Regions from separate parts of the Paenibacillus sp. FSL H8-0548 genome, predicted to be linked through region 1. Evidence: predicted binding sites of a transcription regulator. Region 1 holds the regulator's gene; the other holds the start of a gene.
The links. The regulator Rex, encoded in region 1, represses fermentation and respiration genes when NADH is low (regulators of the CRP and FNR family bind a similar motif). The targets are predictions, from matches to a motif close to TTGTGAAATATTTCACAA.
Positions count from the first base shown of each region.

Region 2: the regulator Rex is predicted to act here: its motif matches at 1,839-1,856, upstream of MHI37_RS30160 (DUF1641 domain-containing protein).

Region 1 covers NZ_CP152049.1:4,094,395-4,097,532, reverse strand. Annotated here, with positions in the region: gene dinG (ATP-dependent DNA helicase DinG) at 1-853, shown strand, start outside; gene MHI37_RS17480 (redox-sensing transcriptional repressor Rex) at 850-1,506, shown strand; gene MHI37_RS17475 (amidohydrolase) at 1,487-2,788, shown strand; gene MHI37_RS17470 (DUF5590 domain-containing protein) at 2,821-3,138, shown strand, end outside.
Region 2 covers NZ_CP152049.1:7,139,057-7,142,194, reverse strand. Annotated here, with positions in the region: gene MHI37_RS30170 (GGDEF domain-containing protein) at 1-2, shown strand, start outside; gene MHI37_RS30165 (NAD(P)/FAD-dependent oxidoreductase) at 92-1,273, opposite strand; gene MHI37_RS30160 (DUF1641 domain-containing protein) at 1,310-1,750, opposite strand; gene MHI37_RS30155 (MGMT family protein) at 2,169-2,495, shown strand; gene MHI37_RS30150 (MerR family transcriptional regulator) at 2,557-3,138, shown strand, end outside.

The sequences.
Region 1 (3,138 bases):
GGAAAGCATCGTTCTAACGTCTGCAACGCTAACCGTTCAAAAATCATTTCAATATGCAGCAGAGCAGCTTGGATTAGTAGGGTATGAAGAGCTGGGGAGATTAAAAACAGTGCAGCTGCCATCTCCCTTTAATTATAGAGAACAAGCGCTTGTCGTCATTCCAAGAAACTTCCCTATCTTAAAGGGAGCGGCTGTAGATGACAAGTATATGGAAATGCTCGTAAATTCTCTTGCAGACTCCGCTAAGGAAACGAAAGGCAGAATGCTTGTGCTGTTCACTTCCTATCGTATGCTCAAGCAGGTTTACGAACCGCTTAAAGAGAAGCTGAGCATGGCAGGCATTCAAGTTTTGGGTCAAGGTATCGACAGCGGAAATCGGACAAAGCTTACAAGACGTTTTAGACAAACGCCGGAATCGGTACTGCTTGGCACGAGCAGCTTCTGGGAGGGCGTAGATATTCCAGGAGAAGCGCTAATTTGTTTAGCTATTGTCAGGCTGCCATTCCAACCGCCGAATCATCCATTAGTAGAGGCGAAGGCAGAGATGCTTCAGCGGCAAAAGCAAAATCCTTTCATGAAGCTGTCCATCCCACAAGCTGTCATTCGCTTTAAGCAAGGCTTTGGGAGATTAGTGCGGACAACGCAGGATAAAGGCATCGTTATTATTTATGATACTAGAATTATTGATACTTTTTATGGAAAGCACTTCCTGTATTCTTTGCCTGGTCCCAAAATCGAAACGATGCATAGTGATCAAATGGTGCTGCGAATGCGGGAATGGCTTTCGGACGGAAATCATGCTGAACCGCTAAGCATAAAGGAAGCGTCCAGTGTAGAGGAGGATAAACGATGAAGCAGACGAAAATATCGGAGGCTGTTGTGAGAAGGCTGCCGATTTATCTTCAAGTATTAAACGAAATGCATAGTCGTGAAATTCAAACCATTTCTTCACAGGATCTAGGCGTTAAGCTTGATTTGAATCCCGCTCAAATTAGGAAGGACCTTGCCTATTTTGGCGAGTTTGGCCGTAAGGGCGTAGGATATGATGTCGTATATCTGATCGAGAAGATTCGTCAAATATTAAAGGTTGATCGGACAATCAAGGTTGCTTTGGTAGGGGCCGGCAACCTTGGTCACGCTTTGTGCAATTATAATAAATATTCGAAAGATAATATGCAAATTACGGCTGTATTCGACGATCATCCAGACAAGATCGGATCGAGTATTAATAATTTGACGGTTCAACCCATGAGTGCGTTAATCCAAACGGTTTCTGAGCAGAAAATTCGCATAGGCATTATTACTGTGCCCGCTCATGAGGCGCAAAGTGTTGCGAATCAGTTCGTAAATGCAGGTGTGGAAGGGATACTTAATTTTGCACCTGCTATTTTGCGCGTACCGGACGAAATCAGAATACAAAATGCCGATTTTACGAAGGAATTACTTAGCTTGGCATATTATTTAGTGAGAGAGGGAGAGCTGAACAATGAGTCAGATTTGGATTGAAAATGGATTTTTTGTAACGATGGATGACGCAAAGCCTTCATTTAAGGGACATATGGTTGTGACGAATGACCGTATCACATACATAGGAACGGATGCGCCGACAGAACTTTCAGAAGGGGTTCTGAAGATTGACGGAAGCAAGCTTGCTTTTATGCCTGGTCTTATTAATACACATGGACATGCGGCGATGAGTTTGCTGCGTGGCTATTCGGATGATCTAAACCTTCAAGTATGGCTGGAGCAGAAGATGTGGCCGATGGAAGGGAAATATGTTGATCAAGACACTCGTGCAGGAAGCGCTCTTGCGATTGTTGAAATGCTGCGTTCAGGGACTACGGCTTTTGTTGATATGTATGATCGGATGGACCAGGTTGCACAGATGGTTGAGCAAAGCGGAATTCGCGGCGTTCTAACTAGAGGTGTAATCGGTCTATGTTCTAAGGAAATTCAAGATGCCAAGCTTTCAGAGGCAATTGCATTCGCACGCGATTGGAACGGGAAGGCTGATGGCCGGATTACAACGATGATTTCGCCTCATGCTCCGTATACATGTCCGCCAGAGTACATCGAACGTTTCGTTCAAGCGGCACATGATTACAATTTACCGCTGCATACTCATATGTCTGAAACATTATTTGAAGTCGAGCAAAATGTTCGTGATTACGGTGTTCGTCCGGTTGAGCATTTGGATCGCCTAGGATTCTTCTCTCGTCCCAGCTTGGTTGCTCACGCTGTTCATTTAAATGATGAAGAAATTGAGATTCTTGCCGCTAAAAATGTTGCCGTATCTCATAATCCTGTAAGCAACCTTAAGCTTGCAAGCGGTGTAGCGCGTGTACCTGATTTACTTCGTGCTGGAGTTACCGTTTCCCTTGGTACAGACAGCGTTGCCAGCAACAATAATTTGGATTTATTTGAAGAAATTCGTTTTGCTGCGCTGCTGCATAAAGGTGTTTCCGGAGACCCTACAACTATTCCCGCTCTAGAAGCGTTAAAAATGGGTACCGTTTATGGGGCAAAATCGGTTTGGCAGCAGGACAATCTCGGAAGCTTGAAGGCAGGCATGAAGGCTGACTTTATAGCTATTGATATCGAGCAGCCGCATTTTTATCCTAAGACGGATATGATCTCCCATTTGGTTTATTCAGGCTCGGGCAGAGATGTTAAGCATGTGTGGGTGAATGGACAGCAGGTATTGAAAAATGGCGAGTGCACGTTACTTGACGAGGAGAAAATCCGCTATGAGGCTCAAGCGAGCTTCGAGCGCTTGCTGCAGAACTAATGCGCGCTACAGCTAGAAAACGCCGGTCGTTTATGACAATGCAGCGCTGGCTGTTTGCTGTCGTTGCGAGTCTAATACTAATCTTCACTGGTGTCTTTGTATACTTTAGAGATATTCAACAGCCACAATGGCTAGAGGCTAAGGAGGCAAAGCAGCAGGCCACTCAATTTGCTGACCTTGCCAGTGTCGAAAAGGTTTATCGTCATATTTGGAATAAAGAAAGCTGGATTGTTCAAGGCAGCAATCAGCAGGATGAAGAGATTTACGTATGGTTGTCTGAGGATCAGTCGCCAGTGTCGTCTCTAGCTGCTGAAGGTGTAACGAAGGAACAAATCAGCGATGAATTCAAA
Region 2 (3,138 bases), 3.0 Mb from region 1:
AGAGCTGTCGAAGCGGAGAATGAGCGGCAGTTAAGACAGGATAAAAATAAAGCAGGAGGGCAATTTGCCCTCCTGCTTTGTTTTTTGTATATTAGTGTGCAAGCGCGAATAGGCCGTGGATATGCGACAGGTAACGAATGTTGCTTGCTTCCTTCATAAGGGATGCAGGCAAGCCTTTCAATTGTGTCGAGTTTCCGCCGATCGTGCCTACGCCGTCTTTGCGTCCAAGGCTTCCAAGTGTACCTGAGAAGACCGGTACAAATTTATCCATAGCGCCACCTTTAATTTGAACCGCTAGGTTGTAGCCTACCGTTTCGCCCATTTGCCAAGCAAGCTGGGCCGTTGGCGGGTAAGGACGTTCGCCGCCCTCTGGGAATACAACCGCACAGTCGCCAGCTAGGAATACATCAGCGTGGGAAGTCGATTGAAGTGTAGGTGTAACCGTTGAACGGCCACGATCCTCTGCAAGGCCGCTGCTGCCGACAACAGGGTTGCCTTTTACGCCGCCAGTCCAGATGATTGTGCTGGATTCAATCGTACGTCCATCTTTAAGTGATACCGTGTTTTTAGTTGCTTCTGTAATCGCTACGCCCGTTACGAACGTTACGCCGCGTTTCTCAAGGCTGGTTACCGCGCGATCGATCAATACTTTCGGGAAGATTGGCAGAACGGCAGGGCCAGCTTCTACGCAATATAGCGAAATGTCATTGAAGTCGATTCCTTTGCTGCGGCAAACCTCAGGAAGTCTGTCAGCGAATTCGCCAACAAGCTCGACGCCAGTCAAGCCGCCGCCGCCAACAACGATCGTTGCATCCGCTTTGCTGCCTGATTTTTTGTAAGCGTCAAGGCGATCCTCAACATGCTTGCGGATGCGGTTAGCATCAGCAACGGATTTAAGAACAAGGCTGTTCTCTTCCAGTCCTGGGATACCGAAGTAGTTCGTTTCGCTGCCTAGGGCAACGACAAGCATGTCGTATTTTTGAACCTGACCGCTTTCTAGAACCACTTGTTTTTCATTTGGTTTAATTTCTTTAACCGAATCCACGATGATATTAACGTGTTTATCGCCTAACAGCTTGTTAAGTGGAAGAGCTACCGCTTGCTCAGCGATGGAATCCCCTGCAAGTCTGTGCAGCTCGGTAATAATTTGGTGCGTAGGATAACGGTTAACGATTGTAATGCTTGCTTCTGCTGCTGTCAAATGCTTACGTGCTGTTAGAGCAGTAAGAAGACCGCCATAACCGCCACCAAGGATCAAAATTTGCTTAGACATGTTTATCCTCCGTTCGTTCTATAAGTATTAGGTGTTTTAAACGTTTTCGTTTTTACGTTCAGACAATACGCTCAAGAAAGCTTGCGCAAAGCGTAGCGTTTTTTGAACTTCCGGATCTTTCAGCATTTTCAACATAGCGAACAGGCCAACAGACGAATTAGCAGCCTCTTGTGAGCGTTCACCAGCTTCAATAGCTGCTGCAGCAATACCTTTTGCTTTTTCTTGAACCGGTTTGACGAATTCACCAATACCTTGAGCGAAATCGTTGATCAATACTTTGTCTGTAGCGATGCCTTGTGCGAAATCATAAGCTTTGGTCATCAAAGTAACCATTTCAGCTAATTTAGGAAGGCTGTCCACGAGCACAGTCAACGACTCTTGAACCTCCGGCTTCATTAACTGATCAAGTACATCTAGTGTTTGCTTTTCTTCCACGAGGCTAGCTGCGACCTCTTGTCCAGCAGATGGTTGTGACATAATAGAATGTCCTCCTTTACGCAAATTTGAAAGTAAGTTGTGGTCTCAATTGTGTCAGCCGCTAAGGTAAGGCTGTACTCTCGAAAGATTGTTACACTTTTCACATAGTTTTTCAAAAAATGTCTATGCGCAGTTAACAGCCTTAATCCCCGGATAAGGAGAAAGATGAGGTAGCGAGTATGACGTAATCGGATTCAAACCCTTTGTGTCTATTCTACATCGTTTTCATGAAAAGTTAAAAAGAAATTTATAACTTTTACAAAAAATATTTCTTTTTTCGCCAAATGACGCTCAGCCCCACGAATTTTGTCGGATTTCAGCGTTTTCATGACATTAAATTGTCATAATTACCACATATTATGGTCATCGGACTTATAATTAAATACAAAAGAATCTGAGCAGAGAGGGAATAAAACCTATGCAGCCTTTTACGCTAAGAGTTATTGAAGTCATAAAATCCATTCCTGAGGGCTCCATCATGACATACGGACAAATTGCGGAGCAGGCTGGTAGCAGAAGAGCGGCTAGACAGGTCGTGCGGATTTTACATTCCTTAAGCGGTATTCATAATCTACCCTGGCACCGGGTAGTTAATGCAAAGGGTGAGATTGCCATTCCAGATGAAGAGAGTCGTTATATGCAAACCGTTATTTTACAAGGGGAAGGTGTAGAGGTTAGCAAGGATGGACGGGTCGATGTGGACAAATACCGCTATTATCCTGTGAATGAGGAAGAAATTTTCTAATGCTAATTGACTCTCACGCAACGTGATACCCTATAGTGATGAATAAGGGAGGTGAGCATCCATGAAAGTAAAGGAAGTTGCAGATTTGGTCGGGATCAGCGTGCGCACGCTGCATCATTATGATGAGATTGGTCTCCTTAAGCCAGGTGAAATAACGGAGGCCGGCTATCGTCTTTATTCCGATCAGGAGCTGGAGCGTCTTCAGCAAATTTTGTTCTTTCGTGAGCTGGACTTTCCTTTGAAGAAAATAAAAGAAATACTCAGCAGCCCTGCCTTTAACAAAGAGGAGGCGCTTCAGCTTCAACGCAGAATGCTGCATAGCAAGCAGCGCCAGCTGGAGCAAATGATCCGAACGATTGATCGGACGATTCTACACATGAGAGGAGAAATTGTAATGACCAATGAACAGAAATTTGAAGGCTTTAGCTTTGGTAGCAATCCCTATGAGCAAGAGGCTCGCGAGCGCTATGGAGATGAGAGCGTAGATAATTCCAAGGCTCAAATAGGTAAAATGACTGAAAAAGAGCAAGCAGATTTGGCAAGCGGTATGAATGCGATCTACTTCAAGCTGGCAGCGCTTCGCAACGATCCACCAGAGTCGGAGCAATCACAGGCAGCGATACAAGAGTGGTACAACTATTTG